Regions from separate parts of the Paenibacillus hodogayensis genome, predicted to be linked through region 1. Evidence: predicted binding sites of a transcription regulator. Region 1 holds the regulator's gene; each other region holds the start of a gene.

Region 1 (5,670 bases):
CAATATAGACCGTCTCGATACCGGAAACGGCCGACGGGTGCGTGCCGTCCATGGCCCGCGGCGGGAACTCGCTCATCGTCTCGGCGATCGCCCGAATATGGTCCGGCGTCGTGCCGCAGCAGCCGCCGGCGATATTGAGCCAGCCCTGCTCCGCAAAACCGGCCAGTTTCTTGGCAAGCGACGCCGGCGATTCGTGATAATGGCCGTTCTCGTCGGGAAGGCCCGCATTCGGATAACAGCTTACGGCCATGCCTGCCAGTCCAGACAGCGTGCGGATATGGTCCTTCATGAATTCCGGACCGGTGGCGCAGTTCAGGCCGATGGATACCGGCTTCAAATGCTCCAGGGAAATGTAGAACGATTCGATATTTTGACCGGCCAGCGTCGTGCCCATTGGCTCGATCGTACCAGATATCATAATCGGCAAAGTAATGCCAGTCTTCTCGTAAGCGTTGCGAATGCCGATGCTTCCGGCTTTGACATTGAGCGTGTCCTGGGACGTTTCGAGCAGCAGCGCGTCCACGCCCGCTTCGATCAAAGCGACAGCCTGATCGTAGTAGCTCTCCACCAAGTCGTCGAACGTCACCCCGCCGGTTACGGACAATGTCTTCGTAGTCGGTCCCATCGCTCCGGCCACATAGCGGGGCCATTCCGGCGTCGAAAATTTGGCGGCGGCCTCCACGGCCAGCCGGGCGGCGGCCACATTGAGCTCCCAGGCCCTTTCGGGAATATCGTATTCGGCCAGTACGACGCTCGTCGAGCCGAACGTATTCGTCTCCAAGATGTCCGCTCCGGCTTCCAAATAAGCCTCGTGGATTTTGGTCAACACATCCGGCCGGGTTACGGCCAATATCTCGTTGCAGCCGTCCAGCTCCTCCCCGCCGAAATCGTCTGCCGTCAAATTTTCCTGCTGGAGCATCGTGCCCATAGCTCCGTCCAAAATCAATATTTTCTCTTTAAGCCTTTTGGCCAAAGCTGTTTTTTGCATGAGGTCCACCCCTTAGCGATTGCCTTCTCTACGTCTGCACTTTAGTCTACCAGAATACACCGCTTTTCGAAAGAGCGACATTTTCTAGTTTTCTTATCGGAATTTAATAATTTATTTAGACCGATCCATCGACACCTGTTGCTTTTTCGAATATAATACCTATTAATAAGCAATTATTCCTTTACGGAAAGAGGAGAGGGAGCGCTATGGCTGAAATTCGCATCCGCAATACGAACGAACGCATTCAAGGCGAAGACAACGTCAAGTCGTTTTTGGAAAACCAAGAGGTGCTTTACGAGCACTGGAACCCGACCAAGCTTCCTGCCGAACTGCAGGAGAAGTTTGTGTTGTCCGACGAGGAAAAACAGCAAATTTTGAACACGTTCGATGCCGAAATTCGCGATCTCGCCGGCCGCCGCGGTTACAAAACGTGGGATTTGATCGCTTTGTCCGACGCCACCCCGAACCTGAACGAGCTGCTGAAGAAATTCGAGCAGGTGCACACCCATACGGAGGACGAAGTGCGCGCCATTACGGCGGGCAAAGGCATCTTTATCATTAAAGGCAGCGAGGACGTCGGATATTTCGATGTCGAGCTGGAGGCGGGAGACGTCATCTCCGTTCCCGAGAACAAAGCCCACTTCTTCACGCTGATGGAAAACCGCAAAATCGTCGCCGTCCGCCTCTTTATCGAAACCGAAGGCTGGATCGCGCATCCGTACGACGACCCCGCGTTCCAAAAAGCCTGATTTTCATATTGTACGCTACTGGCACGAAACGAGCCCGGCGCTTTCCTCAGGAAAGCGTCGGGCTTTTGTGTAGAGCCGTTTGTGCTATAAACCGGCGAGTCCGCGGATTTGACGCAAGCTGACAATTTCCGTGGCGGGTACGATCTCGTCCGAACGGGATACGCCGTGACGGTTGATCCATACCGACTTCATGCCGACTCCGTTCGCGCCCAGGATGTCCGTGGTCAGCTTGTCTCCGACCATCAAGCCTTGGTCCGGCGAGATGCCGAGCAGCTCCATGGCATGATGGAAGATGGAAGCCGCCGGTTTCCCTTGGCCGAACGAACCGGAAATCACGATATGGTCGAAATAGCCGGCAAGCTCCGGAACCCCGTCCAGCTTCTCCCGCTGCAAATCCGGCGAGCCGTTCGTCAGCAGCAACAGCTGGACCTTCCCTTTCAAATCGTTCAGCACCTCGAACGTTTCTTCATAGACGATCGGCCGCGCTCGGCGCTCCGCCCCGAATCGCTCTCCGAGCTGAAATCCAAGCTCCTCGTCGTCTACCCCGAGCGCCTTGAGCCCTCTCGCCCAAGACGCTTTGCGGTAGCCAGGCGCCAGCTTCTCCAGCTTGCGGAATTCCTCCTGCTCGCCTTGGCTAAACCGGGCCCACAGCCCTTCGAACGGATTGATGCCGATCTGCTTCGTAAACGGAAACGTCTCGTACGATTCGTACAGCGCGCGCGCTTCCCTACGTACGGCTTCCTCCAGCAAGGCCGGATCGAGTCCTTCATACCGCTCGGCGGCGGCGGCGCAGGTCGCCTGAAACGCTTCTTTTACACTGCGGTCGTCCCACAGCAGCGTGTCGTCCAAATCGAACAGGATTGCCTGAATAGCCATGAACCGTTTCTCCCCTTTATCCCCATTAAGCCGCTTCTTCTTTATAAGCGATTCCGTTATGTTCGGCGAACTTCTTCAGCCGCGCAGCAATAGCCGGTATGTCGTACAAGCTCTGAAACTTGGACAATACCCAGCGCGTCCGTTTTCCTTTCAGCTGAATCGCCACGCTCCCGCTCTGCACCGAGATCGATTCGATCTCATCGGCTCCGAACACTTTATCCATGCCCATGCGCCGGGTGGCGAGCTTTTGCTTGCCGATCTTGATATACGGTCTGCGCAAGAAGTACATGACCCCCAGCACCATGTAGCCGAGTACGGTAATCCAGTACAACGACTGCGATTCGTACAGCATGACCGAGACGATTGCGAAGAAGAGCGAACAGGCTACAAGCAGAGCGGGCAAAAACCAGCTTCTTCCCTTGTAGACATCCATTTGCTCCTGTGCCGACACCGATATCGGTGTATGACCGGTTTTCTTCCGGCGGCTGTTAATATCCTTGCTGTTTTTTTGCACCATGCGTTCCCATTTTCGGGACATGCGGCTCCTCCGTTCTAATGAGGCTTTTTATCAGGGCCGGCCCCTTGGTCGCCGTCCACGAATTCGATCGAATCAAGCTGCGCCCGGAGCGACGTTTTGAACGCATCGATATACCGCTTGCGCAATTCGTTGCGTTCTTCCAGCTCTTCGTCCGTCAAGCCGACGGTGTTCGCCTTTTTGGCAAGCTCGTTGATGCGGGCAATCATTTGTTCGGTAATCATGTTCGGCCTCCTTGTGTCGGTTACTTCTACTTTGCATGGTTCCGAGCCGATTGTCAAGGAAAGCGGAGCAAACGCGCAAAAGCCCGGAGCGTGTCCGGGCGGGAATCGATTGCCTTCGATAGGATGGAGAAATATCCGTTTATTGAGGCAGCTGCAGCACCTGGCCGGCGCGAACGGCAGACGAGGACAAGCCGTTAACCTTCTTCAGCTTTTCGATATAAACGCGTATATCCTCGCTCTTCTTGGCGCGGCCCTCCGCAATCGACCATAAGGAGTCGCCAGGCTGAACGACGACATGTTCGTACGTTCGAATAGCCCCAGCCTGCACTTCGCCGTCGCCGATCACGGCGGAAAGCACGGCGGCAATGCCGACGCACAACAGAAGCGCTGCGGCGGCCGCCAGCAGTCGCACCTTGAGGCGGACGACGACCGCCCGGACAGCTTCGAAACGGTTCGAAGACGGACGGGAAACGGTACGAGACCGGCCCGCCGCGGAGCCGGCGGCTGTATGAGTGCTGCGATGGAAATCGCTTGGAATGTACATAAAAGAGTTGGACATTGGAATTACCTCCCCAAACACTTGTTCTGGTATCAGATTAACACGAACGTATATTCGCGTCAATGATTTTCGAACAAGCGTTCGCATGTTCGTATTTTATCGGGAAAAATCGAACTTATGTTTGTACGAACTCCGGTTCTGTGGTATAATTTACCCAATATAACATGTCCGTATTGGAGTGATGATCGTGAGCAAGGTTTCCAATCGCCAACAAGCGATACTCGATTTTATTAAGAACGAAGTGCGCGATAAAGGCTATCCCCCTTCCGTGCGGGAAATCGGCGAAGCCGTAGGGCTTGCGTCCAGCTCCACGGTTCACGGCCATCTGGACCGTCTGGAAAGGAAAGGGCTCATTCGTAGGGACCCGACGAAGCCCCGGGCGATCGAGATATTGGGACATGACGATTCGTTGTCCGCCTTCTCTTTCTCTATCGCGCGCGTCCCGCTCATCGGGAAAGTTACCGCCGGGGTGCCGATTACGGCAACCGAGAACATCGAGGAATATTTCCCGCTTCCCAGCCACTTCGTAGGCGATCATAACGTCTTCATGCTGCGGGTTGTCGGAGAAAGCATGATCGATGCCGGCATTCACCATAACGATTACGTCATTGTCAAGCAGCAGCCGACCGCGAACAACGGAGATATCGTCGTGGCGATGACCGAGGACGACGAAGCGACCGTGAAGACGTTCTACCGGGAACGCGACCATATCCGGCTCCAGCCGGAAAACCCGGCCATGGACCCGATCCGGCTTCGTAACGTCACCATTCTCGGCAAAGTGATCGGCCTGTTCCGCGATATTCATTGAGACAACAGCAAGCAGCCCTCCGCATCGAATCGGGAGGGCTGTTTTTATATGGATGGAAGCCTGCGGGTTCGTTCCCACAACACCGCGGACTCTTTCCAACTAAAAAATCCCCTGCCATAAGCATGGCAGGGGGTACTGATGTACAGCGGGCTGCGATTAAATAAACGCTCTCGAAATGATTACCAGAAGGATGAAGAGAACAAGGATAACGCCCGTACTCGTCCACAGCCCGCCGCCTCCGCAGCTGAAGCCGCCGCCGAATCCACCAACATCAGACATTTTGTCACCTACCTTCTTTTTAACTACAATCACATAGTATGAGCGAAAATCGAAATGGTTTGGACGAATGCCCTATACGGATAGGAGCCCTATCGTTCGCAGCACAAAATGTTAGCCAGAAATAGCCTTCCTTTGGTTACGGTATTACGAATTTACGACGTCGAAGCGATCATGTCTGCCTCGTCCAAGTGAAAAAAAGCGCCTCCGTAGCGTGGAGGCACTTTTTTCAAGGGCTGCTTAATTTAGTTCGAGTCTCGCGATTCGAAAGGAACAATGGTGGTGGCATTCAGGGGCCCCACCTGCGACAGGTCTTGAATGCGGTAGCATGCCCCAAAAGGATCCCCCCGCTATTGCTTATGCGATAAAGGTTTCCGCTCTTAGTACAACGTCATGTACTGATCGCGTTCCCAAGCGTGAATCTGGGTGCGGTACATGTCCCACTCGATTTCCTTAAGCTCTACGAAGTGAGAAAGCGCGTGCTCGCCGAGGGCGTCGCAGATCACTTCGTCGCTCAGCAGCTCGATCAGCGCTTCGCGAAGATCGGCCGGCAAGCTCGGAATGCCTTGATCTTCCCGCTCTTCTTCGGTCATGACATAGATATTGCGGTCGACCGGGGCCGGCAGCACCGTTTTGTTCTGAATGCCGTCCAAGC
Region 2 (5,670 bases), on a different contig from region 1:
GATATTAACGCGCTCGCCAACTTTTTCTCCAACTTCATTATTACGCTGGTCAGCAACCTGCTGCTCGTCGTCGGCATCGTCATCTTGCTGTTCCGCGAAGGCTGGCTGATCGGGGCTGGCATGTCCGTCTTCGTCGTGCTGGCCATCTGGGCCATCCAATATATCCGCAAATTCGCCATCCCGCACTGGGGAAAGCTGCGGCAGATGAGCGCGGATTTCTACGGGTTTCTCGGGGAGCACCTGGAAGGGACGGAGGACACCCGCGCCAATGGCGCGAGCGATTTCGTCATGCACAAATTCCATACGCTGCTGAGGCAATGGCTGCCCATTCGCGTACGCGCCTTTCTCGGCTGGGCGGCGATGTGGATCACGACGCTTGTCGTCTTTACGCTCGGCAACGCGATCGCCTTCGCCTTGAGCGCCTATTTGTTCAAGCAGGGGGCTATCTCGATCGGCACCGTGTACATGATCTTCTACTACACCGAGCTGATGGCCAAGCCGATCGAGAAAATCCGTACGCAGATGGAAGATTTGCAGAAGGCCGACGCCAGCATCGTCCGCATCCGGCAGCTGCTCGATACAAAGCCGGCAATCCGCGACGGAGCCGGAGCGCCCATTCCGGAGGGGCCGCTGTCCGTCACCTTCGACGGAGTGTCGTTTTCTTACGAAAGCGGAGACCGGCCGACACTGGACCGGATCGACTTCCGGCTGGAGCCGGGGCAGTCGCTCGGCTTGCTGGGGCGGACCGGCAGCGGCAAAACGACGCTGGCCCGGCTTCTGCTTAGGTTTTACGACCCCCAGTACGGCGATATCTCGCTCGGCGGGGTACCGATCCGCAACGACAAGCTTACGCATCTGCGCAAGCGCGTAGGTCTGGTTACGCAAAACATCGAAATATTCCAAGGCACGGTGCGGGATAATTTGACATTCTACGACTCTGCCGTCACTGACGAACGCATCGGGCTTGTACTTGCAGAGCTCGGTCTCGAAGACTGGCTGCGCTCGCTGCCGCACGGTCTGGACACGAGGCTCGATTCGGGCGGCGGCGGGCTGTCCGCCGGAGAAGCCCAGCTGCTCGCCTTCGCTCGCGTCTTCCTGACCGATCCCGGCCTGGTTATACTCGACGAAGCTTCGTCTCGGCTCGACCCGGCGACCGAGCAGCGGCTGGAAGCGGCGATTACGAAGCTGCTGAGCGACCGGACGTGCATCATCATCGCCCATCGTCTCGCGACCGTCCAGCGCGCCGACCGGATTCTCATTCTGGACAACGGGCAGGTAGCCGAATACGGAAACCGCCAGGCGTTGGCGGACGATCCGGAGTCGCGGTTCAGCCGCATTCTGGCGACCGGCATGGAAGAGGTGCTCGCATGACGACGTTTCAACTGATCTGGAAGCTCGTTCGTTACCGTCCGCTCTGGTATACCGTCAATGCGCTTATGTGGACGTTGATCTATCTCGCCCCGATCGCGCCCGGCCTGCTGACCAAAGCGTTTTTTGACGCATTGACCGATTCCGCGGCCGCGAAGCTCGGCTTATGGGCGATCATCGCCCTGCTGCTCGCGGCCGCCGGAGGGCGCGCCGTACTGATCGTCCTCGGGTTTATGACCGACGTTAACTTCCGGATGCGCATGGGCGGCTTGCTCCGGCGCAACATGCTCCGCCATATTCTGAAGGAGCCGGGCGCGAAGGCGATTCCGGTATCGCCGGGCGAAGCGATCAGCAACTTCCGCGACGACGTCGAGCAGACGGAGGAAGCGGTCAGCTGGTCGGTGGACGCTTTAGGCATGACGGTGTTCGCCATCGTCTCGTTCGCCATTCTGGTGCGAATCGACGCGCAGCTGACTCTGTTCGTGTTCGTCCCGCTCGTGCTGGTCGTCACCGCAGCCCAGCTATCGACGGCGAGGCTGCAAAAGTACCGCGCGGCCAGCCGCGAAGCGACCGGGCAAGTGACGGAAGCGATCAGCGAAATGTTCGGCGCCGTTCAGGCGATTCAGGTCGCCGGAGCCGAGGAGCGCGTCATCGGCCGCTTCCGGAAGCTGAACGAGCAGCGCAGAAGCGCCATGCTGAAGGACAAGTTGTTCAACCAGACGCTCGATTCGATCTTTTCCAACACCGTCAATCTCGGAACCGGACTTATTCTGCTGCTCGGCGCCCAATCGATGCGAAGCGGCAGTCTGACGGTCGGCGATTTCGCCCTGTTCGTCTATTACCTGACGTTCGTGACGCAGTTTATCCAGAACTTCGGCAAGTTTCTGACTTACTTCAAACAAACCGAGGTGGCCAAACAGCGAATGGAACAGTTGCTGCAAAACGGCAGCCCGCAGCTGCTCGTCGAGCCGCATCCGCTCTACTTACGCGGGCCGCTTCAGGAACCGGTCATTCCGGCGAAGACGGCCGCCGACCGGCTCGACGTATTGGAGGTAAAAGCACTCTCCTACCGTTACCCGGAGACGGGACGGGGCATCGAGGACATCGATCTTCGGCTGCCCCGCCATTCCTTCACCGTCGTCACCGGGCGCATCGGCTCCGGCAAGACGACGCTCGCCCGCGTCCTGCTCGGGCTGCTGCCGAAGGACAGCGGCGACATCCGCTGGAACGGTCAGCCGGTCGGGGATCCCGGCAGCTTCTTCGTGCCGCCGCGCAGCGCCTACACCCCGCAGGTTCCGCGGCTGTACAGCGACACGCTGAAGCGCAATATTTTGCTCGGGGCGGCCGACAATCCCGAGGCGCTGGACAATGCGATCCGCGCCGCCGTGCTCGAGCCGGATATTGCCGGACTGCCCGCCGGACTCGATACCCTGATCGGCCCTCGCGGCGTCAAGCTGTCCGGAGGCCAGGCGCAGCGGACGGCTGCCGCGCGCATGTTCGCCCGCGACGCCGAGCTGCTCGTGTTCGACGATTTGTCGAGCGCGCTAGACGTCGAGACGGAACGTAAGCTGTGGGAAAGGCTGTTTGAGCGGCGCTCTGCCACCTGCCTCGTCGTCTCCCACCGCAAAGCCGCTTTGGCCTACGCCGACAGAATTCTCGTCCTGAAGGACGGCCGAGTCGAAGCGTCCGGAACGCTCGAGCAGCTGCTCCGGGAGAGCGAGGAAATGCGCCGGTTGTGGAACCGCGAGCTGGAATAGGCGCGCAGCCGTCCGCGGCTCCGAGGGACTGACGGCTAATCTCTGCTCGTATACATGCCAGGCCGCCGGATGATCGGTTGGCCTGTTTGTGTTTTCTAGTCCCTTCCCTTCCGAATGAAGGACCGCCTTGCTGCTCAGGCTTGTTTTCAACTCCTAAATTGAAAAAAGGCCCGGCGGATAAAATGACTTTCAGACCGGTCAAAACGGAAGGAATTCCGTACCCCGCGTCGAATGGTATGTTGTGAAAAATCCTATATACCGCAAGGAGGTATTTTCCATTTTGCCGCGGCAAGCCCGCTTATAAATCCAAGCTGGAGGGTGAAATCGTATGAGAGACCGGGTATGTAAAATATGCGGCAAAGGCCATTATGCCAAAGACCTTTGCCAAAAATGCTATATCAAGAACAGAAAGCAGCAGCTGCTTGAAGCTGGAAACGCGCCGATCCAACCGGCAAAAGCAGCCGTAGCCGCCACGACCGACAGAGGCACTTGCGCCGCCTGGCTATGCAACGAGGAAGTGTACGGCATGGGCGTCTGCGCCAAGCATTATGAAGAATGGGCAATGGAGAACATTGCTTTGGGCGATATGTCCAAAAAACAGCGCAAACCGCGCACGCCGAAGCCCAAGCAAACCGCCGATTCGGTGTAACGAAGCCTTGCCCTAGAATATCGCTTGTACAGGCTTGCCGGATTGCGGCAGGCCTGTTTAACGTCTCCTATCGGAAGCCGCAGGCGGCTGGAACGACGATTCCCAATTCGCCAAAACGTCGGACAGCGGAAGTCGCATAGCGGACATCAAGAATCCCTAATGGCGGGAAGCACAAAAAATCGCCGGATTACGCTTCCGGCGATTTGCATTACTACTCTGGTGTGAACGAATCGGTCGATCTTCCTTCCCATAAAACGGTTACCGCACCCGCCGAGGACCGGGTCTTACGATACGGTCCTGCTGCGTCAAGGCGCTCAGCAGCAGCACGATAGCAGAGATAATGTGCATGATCATACCGAGCACCGGAATCATGCCGATACACGAAGTGACGATCCCGACGACGCTGCCCAGCCTTCCGGCGTTTCCCTTATGACTAATCAACAGGGTGACCAAGTGGAGAAGCAGCATGACCCACAAGGCGTTGTAACCGGTGAATATGACAAAGGCGCCGCCCAGCACGGGAATGCCCAAGCATCCTTCCATGATCCCCGTAACGAATTTCATCAGTCGCGATAAGCTCATATCGGTATCCTCCTGCCTGTTTGTTCTGTACCTGTAGTATAGCACCCGTCCTTCGGAGGCGGCATCGGACCAAAGAGAAGGCATTCCCCCGTCCGCGGTCTGGTTCATCTTTCCTCCCCGCACCGGATACGGCCCGCGTTTGCTACCGGAATGATCTGCCAGCAACAGTTGTATTGCTTGGACGCTTCGAGTCTGTTATCATAGGAACAAATGTTCCCATTTTAAAATATTGAGGTGAGCCTATGAAGCGCAGCATCCGATACGAGTCCCTGCCGGTCAAAACGCTGCTCAATCCGGTCAAAGCGCCGTCCATGCCTTTCGACTGGTCGGTGAATCCGTACCGCGGCTGCCAGCACGGCTGCGCCTTCTGCTACGCCCGGGCGACTCATGCTTTCCTTGGCGCCGAAACCGACGATACGTTCCAAAACCATATTTTTACGAAGGACAACGGTCCGGAAGCGCTCCACGAACAGCTGCGCAAAGCGGCTCGCTCCCGCAAAGGTCTAAGCGGACTGGGCCGCATCGCCATCGGAACGGCGACCGACCCTTATCAGCAGGTGGAGGCCAAAGCGATGCTGACCCGCAGGTGCCTGGAGGTTTTAGCCGAGTACAACGTTCCCGTCTCCATCACGACTCGCTCTCCGCTTATTTTGCGCGATCTGGACCTGTTAATGCGCTTACCGGACGTTTCGGTCAACCTAAGCATCGGCACGCTCCGTCAAGACGTTTGGCGCAGCTTCGAGCCCAGCACCCCCTCCCCGGCCAAACGGGTCGAGACGCTCCAGCGGCTTGCAGACGCCCACATATCGACGAACGTATTCATCGCTCCCGTCCTGCCCTACCTGACCGACGACGCCTCCGACCTGCGCTCCCTGATCGAAGCCATCGCCGGCTGCAAGCCCGATAGCGTGATGACCTCCGTTCTGCGTCTGAGCACCCGCGAAGTAAAAATGTGGTTTTTCCGCACCCTGCACGAGCGCTACCCGCAGCTGTGCGAGACGTACGCCCGTCTGTACAGCGGCAGCGCCCATGCACCGGAACATTACCGGGAGACGCTCAAGCGGACGGTTAGGCTGCTGCTGGAGGAGCATGGACTGTCCGCATCCGGCGCGCAGCCCCGTCTGCCCGAAGCGGCGGCGATTGCAGCGGCGCTGCCGGAACCGGCGCAGCAGCTTTATTTGTTCTGAGACAGCCTCTCGGAGTGAAACAAGCACAACAAACAAGACGCCCCCGTCCCCGTTTTCTTAGCGGGCAACGAAAACGTCTTGTTTCAGCATTTTGTCGGAGCGTAACTCAATCCAGGTCCAATATGCC
Region 3 (5,670 bases), on a different contig from region 1:
CCAGGAAGACCCGACGATTGCGCCGTATGCCAAGGAAGGCGAAGTGAGCATCCGGCTAACGACGAGGGCGACATCCGAAGAGGAGGCCGAGCGGAAGCTGGCCGCTACGGAGCGAGAAATCCGCGCTCGCGTCGGGGAGTACGTGTACGCCGACCGGGATGTGCCAATCGAGCACGAACTGGTGGCGATTTTGACGGCGTCGGGCAAAACCTTGGCGCTGGCGGAAAGCTGCACGGGCGGCATGGTCAGCGAGATGGTGACTGCGGTGCAGGGCAGCTCGGCTGCCTATCGCGGCGGCATCGTATGCTACACGAACGAAGCGAAGCGCGAACTGCTGGGCGTCCCTGCCGAGCTTCTGGAGGGCGAAGATGCCCCCGGCGCGATTAGCGCGCAGACAGCGGTGCTGCTGGCCGAGCAGGCGCTGGAACGGCTTGGAGCGGACTATGCGCTGTCCGTTACCGGGGTGGCCGGACCGGGAGAATCGGAAGGCAAGCCGGTCGGGCTCGTCTATGTCGGCATCGCCGTTCGCGGGAAATCTGCGCAGTCGGCGAAGCTGCAGCTGTCGGGCAATCGTGAGTCGGTACGTCTGAAGGCCGCCAAGCAAGCTTTTTACTTGCTGTGGCAGCAGCTCAAAGCTTGAATGCAACCGCAAAGGGGCAATCGTTGGACTCGGTCTGGCGGGGAAAGAGGGCGGCAGAGGCCTTTTTGCATTCGCCGAAGCGAAACGATCGCCTTGATCGCGATATAAAGAAGCGGTTGCCGTCGGCGGTTCTATGCTATATACTCTATGGTAAGGAACGGAAGAACCGTAACAATAGGCCTGCAACGCCTTTTGTTGCGGTTTTTGTTTTGTTTCCCGCCATCCGTCAAAAAAATGCGAATGTATGTTCGAAAAAACACTTGGCAAACGACGGAAAAGCATGTATCATTACTAATAGAAACGATAAAAGGAAGTGAGTATGTTGTCAGATCGCCGCGCTGCGTTAGAAAATGCCCTGCGTCAAATCGAGAAGCAATTTGGCAAAGGATCGATTATGAAACTCGGTGAGTCCACTCACATGCAAGTGGAGACTATTCCGAGCGGAGCGCTTGCGCTCGACCTCGCTCTTGGAGTAGGCGGATATCCCCGGGGAAGAATTATCGAGATTTACGGCCCGGAATCGTCTGGTAAGACGACGGTAGCGCTGCATGCGATTGCCGAAGTTCAACGAACCGGCGGACAAGCTGCCTTCATCGATGCCGAGCACGCTCTGGATCCGTTGTACGCCAGCAAGCTGGGCATTAATATCGACGAGCTGCTCCTGTCTCAGCCAGATACGGGCGAGCAAGCATTGGAGATCGCGGAAGCGCTCGTTCGCAGCGGCGCTGTCGACATCCTTGTCATAGACTCCGTAGCCGCTCTCGTTCCGAAAGCGGAAATCGAAGGCGAAATGGGAGACTCCCACGTCGGCCTGCAAGCGCGACTGATGTCGCAAGCGCTGCGCAAGCTGTCCGGAGCGATCAACAAGTCCAAAGTTATCGCCATCTTCATCAACCAGTTGCGCGAGAAAGTCGGCGTCATGTTCGGCAACCCCGAAACGACTCCCGGCGGCCGGGCGCTCAAATTTTACTCGACGATCCGTCTCGACGTACGCCGTATAGAGACGCTGAAGCAAGGCAACGACATGGTCGGGAACCGGACGCGGATCAAGGTCGTCAAGAACAAGGTCGCGCCTCCGTTCAAGCAAGCGGAACTGGACATTATGTACGGGGAAGGCATTTCCCGCGAAGGAAGCATTATCGATATCGGTACGGAACTGGATATCGTGAATAAAAGCGGCGCTTGGTATTCGTACGAAGGCGACCGTCTGGGCCAAGGCCGTGAGAACGCGAAGCAGTTTTTGAAGGACAATCCGCAGATTGCTTCCGTGATCGAATCCAAGATTCGTGAAGCGAGCAACCTGACGCAAGGCTCCGTGTCCGTCGCAGTTCACGACGAGGACGAGGATGAGGACGAACTGGCCGCACTGGAATAAGGGCGTGAGGCATATTCGGAACATCAAGAACAACATCAATTGAAAGAGCGATTGCGCACCTTAGCATAAACGGGGTGCGTTTTCGGTTTTTACGCGTCAAGGAGGGGCTATGACTACTACCGACTCCGTCATTACCGCTGTCGAGCGGCAACGGAAGGCCGCAGGCCGGTATCTTATTTTTATCGACGGGCAGTACGCTTTCACGGTCCACGAGGATGTCCTGGTGAAGCATCGGCTGATGAAAGGCGAGCAAGTCGATGCGGAGAAATTGCAGCTCGTGCTGGAGGACGAAGAGAAGCAGCGCGCTTGGTCCGACGCTTTGAAGCATGTAGGCCGCCGCCCGCGCTCGGAGAAGGAAGTTCGCCAATATTTGAAGCGCAGACAGGTGCTGCCCTCGCTGGTCGATCTAATCGTCGTCAAGCTGAAGGAGCAGCGCTATCTGGACGATGCCGACTTCGCGGCGCAATGGACGGAACAGCGCATTTATTCGCAGAAAAAAGGACGCGCCCTGATCAAACAGGAGCTTCAGCATAAAGGCGTGGCCCCGGCCACGATCCAGGACACGCTCAATCAGGTGCCGGCCGAGGAAGAAGAACAGTTGGCCTACGGGCTCGGGCAGAAGAAATGGAAGCAGACGTCGGGAGCGCTTATGGACAAAAAACGGAAGACGGCCGCCTACTTGCTGCGGCGCGGCTATTCCGGGCAGATCGTCGGAAATGTGATCCGCCGGCTTCAGGAAACGTTCCGGGAAGAGAGCGACGGCGACGACGATGAAGAGCTGTGGGACTTGTCGGACGCATAACGACCGATTTTATTCGCAAAGCGGGAGATGAGTGCAAATGAGTGTTATTCGATGGGGAATCGTCGGCTGCGGCAATGTGACCGAAGTGAAAAGCGGGCCGGGTTTTCAGCAAGCCGAAGGCTCGGAGCTTGTTGCCGTCATGCGGCGCAACGGAGAGCTGGCGGCTGACTACGCGCGCCGTCACGGCGTAGGCAAATGGTACGACGATGCAGATGCGCTGATCGGGGATGCGGATGTCGATGCGGTGTATGTCGCCACTCCGCCCTCCACGCACAAAGCCTATGCGTTGGCTGCCGCCAAGGCGGGCAAGCCGGTCTATGTGGAGAAGCCGATGGCGCTCCACGCCGGGGAGTGCCGGGAGATGATCGAGGCGTGCGAAGCGGCGGGGGTTCCTTTGTTCGTTGCGTATTACCGCCGGGCGCTGCCGCGCTTTTTGAAGGTCAAACAGCTGCTGGAGATGGGTGCCATCGGAGAGATCCGGTTCGTCACGACCGTACATACGAAAAAGTTGACCGAGGACCCCGCGAATTTGCCGTGGCGCGTCCTACCGGAACTGTCGGGCGGCGGGCACTTTTTCGACCTAGCCAGCCATACGCTCGATCTGCTTGACTTCCTGCTCGGTCCGATCCGCGATGCGGCGGGGCGCGCCGGCAATCAAGGAAAGGCGTATCCGGCCGAGGATGTGGTCAGCGGCACCTATGTGTTCGAATCGGGCGTTCAAGGAATCGGCATATGGTGTTTTACGGCGTATCAGGGCGGCGAGATCAATGAAATCGTCGGATCCCGCGGGAAGCTGACGTTCTCCACCTTCGGCAGCGAGCCGATCCGGCTGACGACGTCCGACGGCATAGGGGACTATTCGTTGGAGCAGCCAGCGCATATTCAGCAGCCCCTGATCCAGACGATCGTGAACGAGCTGCTCGGACGAGGGTCGTGCCCGAGCACCGGAGCATCCGCTTTGCGGACGGCGGTCGTGATGGACGAACTGGTCAAACTACGGTCGCTTTAAACGATATTTGTGCCATGGAAAAGCTCGATCAGAAGCCTCTCTTGTATCGGGCCAGAATGCAGGATTTTCGCGACCCGGCATCGATACAGGTTGGCCTCCATAAGACGCTTCCATCCCACGTTCCAAGTGGGGTTGGAGGCGTCTTTGCGCATGATCGGAAGACGGGGCTTGCCCTGTGGTTGCCAGAGCGGGCGAAGCGGATCGCGTTGCTCCGATTTCCCGAGTTTGCGGATATGGATTATATGAAATAAATCCATTATGGACGAAAGATTCAGAAATAATTGATTATTTGGCCCTTAATTTTCTGCAGGACAAAACAAAATAAGAAAAAGGCCAATATCTTTATTCCAAAACGGTAAAAAGTCAGCTATAATAAAAGCATAAGGACAAACGGACGGATGGAGATGAGCGGCATGAACGGTATCAACAAACAATGGGGACGGCTGTGGCCGATATTTTGGACCTTTTTCCGGATGGCACCGATTACGTTCGGCGGCGGGTATGCGATGGTTCCGGTGCTGGAGCGGGAGGCGGTGCATAAGCGAAAGTGGATCGCCCAGGAGGACGTGGCGGACGTGCTTGCCGTCTCGCAGACGATTCCGGGAGCCGTCGCCTTGAACGCAGCCTCGTTCGTCGGCTTCCGCGTAGCCGGAGCGGCGGGCGCCATTGCGGCGGTTTTGGGGATGCTGTTGCCGACCTTTCTGATCGTGATCGGCTTGGCGGCGCTGCTGCTGTCGTTTCGCGATAACCCTAAGGTGGCGGCCGCGCTGCTTGGGATGAAACCCGCGGTTGTCGCGATGATCGTTTTCGCCGGCTATCGGGTGGCCCGGACGGCGCTGGTCGATAAATGGACGGCCGCCATCGCTGTAACCGGCGCGCTGCTGCTGCTCCAGACGACGCTTTCGCCGATCCTCGTTATCGTGCTGGGGGCGGCGGCGGGGATTGCCGTCGGCTCCTGGAAGCAAAAGCGCGGCATCGAACCGCGCACGAGACGCTACTACTCCGACCCGGATTATTTTATCGGAGACGGTATTTAAATTAAAACTTTACCGGCTTGTTCTTTCACTTCTATGACGATCTTGCGGGAGGCGGCGCACCATGCTGTGGGAAATGTTTGTCACGTTCATGCTGATTGGCTTCGTATCGGTGGGCGGCGGTTATTCGATGGTCCCGGTCATCGAGCACGAGGCGATTTCGCGCGGGTGGATGAATGAACAGACATTTTCTGATATGATTGCAGTAGCGGGAGCATCGCCGGGTCCGATTGCGACGAATACGGCCATTATGGTCGGATTTCATGCGAGCGGTTGGCCCGGCGCTGCCGTCTCCGCGATCGGAATGACGCTGCCGTCGTTGCTGCTCGTGATCGCAGCCGGAATGCTGTTTGCCAAGTATCAGCATCATCCGCTGGTCGATTCGGCTTTTTACGGATTGCGGCCGATCGTTGCCGTTTTAGTCTTTTATGCGGCGTATCGGCTGCTGCGGACGGGCGGGGCGGTATTCGCGATCGATTGGAAGACGGCTGGGTTCCTCGCCATATTTGCCGGCGCTTTGATCGCCATGATGCGCTTCCGGGTGCATCCGTTGGCGGTGATAGCCGTTTCCGGCCTGGTGGGTGCAGCGCTGTATGCCTAATTTGGAAGAATGGATCCCGAACCGGAAGGCGAAACAAATTTTCGCGGAAATCCGGCGCAGCGGGACCGTATCGAAATTCGACCTGCTCGATTTGAGCGGGCTCACTTCAAGTACGCTGACCCGAATGCTGGAAGAATTGGCGGCTTCGGGCTGGATCGAGGAAAGCGGCTTCGGCGAATCGTCCGGAGGGCGCAGGCCGCTGCTGTACC

What was found. The regulator LexA, encoded in region 1, represses DNA repair genes until DNA is damaged. The targets are predictions, from matches to a motif close to CGAACATATGTTCG.
Region 2: a site for LexA is predicted at 4,560-4,573, ahead of ABD796_RS08675 (SPL family radical SAM protein). Genes of this name have one in related genera too.
Region 3: a site for LexA is predicted at 878-891, ahead of recA (recombinase RecA). Genes of this name have one in related genera too.

The regions. Positions count from the first base shown of each region.
Region 1 is NZ_BAAAYO010000006.1:233,596-239,265, forward strand. Features, by position in the region: gene metH (methionine synthase) at 1-988, opposite strand, end outside; gene ABD796_RS12185 (1,2-dihydroxy-3-keto-5-methylthiopentene dioxygenase) at 1,195-1,737, shown strand; gene ABD796_RS12190 (HAD family hydrolase) at 1,822-2,613, opposite strand; gene ABD796_RS12195 (hypothetical protein) at 2,639-3,151, opposite strand; gene ABD796_RS12200 (DUF896 domain-containing protein) at 3,166-3,372, opposite strand; gene ABD796_RS12205 (LysM peptidoglycan-binding domain-containing protein) at 3,512-3,931, opposite strand; gene lexA (transcriptional repressor LexA) at 4,119-4,739, shown strand; gene ABD796_RS12215 (hypothetical protein) at 4,878-5,060, shown strand; gene glnA (type I glutamate--ammonia ligase) at 5,396-5,670, opposite strand, start outside.
Region 2 is NZ_BAAAYO010000002.1:720,457-726,126, forward strand. Features, by position in the region: gene ABD796_RS08655 (ABC transporter ATP-binding protein) at 1-1,371, shown strand, start outside; gene ABD796_RS08660 (ABC transporter ATP-binding protein) at 1,368-3,125, shown strand; gene ABD796_RS08665 (hypothetical protein) at 3,454-3,774, shown strand; gene ABD796_RS08670 (hypothetical protein) at 4,033-4,356, opposite strand; gene ABD796_RS08675 (SPL family radical SAM protein) at 4,599-5,543, shown strand; gene ABD796_RS08680 (hypothetical protein) at 5,650-5,670, opposite strand, start outside.
Region 3 is NZ_BAAAYO010000008.1:177,748-183,417, reverse strand. Features, by position in the region: gene ABD796_RS16605 (competence/damage-inducible protein A) at 1-640, shown strand, start outside; gene recA (recombinase RecA) at 963-2,015, shown strand; gene ABD796_RS16595 (RecX family transcriptional regulator) at 2,125-2,817, shown strand; gene ABD796_RS16590 (Gfo/Idh/MocA family protein) at 2,855-3,826, shown strand; gene ABD796_RS16585 (chromate transporter) at 4,240-4,863, shown strand; gene ABD796_RS16580 (chromate transporter) at 4,925-5,461, shown strand; gene ABD796_RS16575 (ROK family protein) at 5,454-5,670, shown strand, end outside.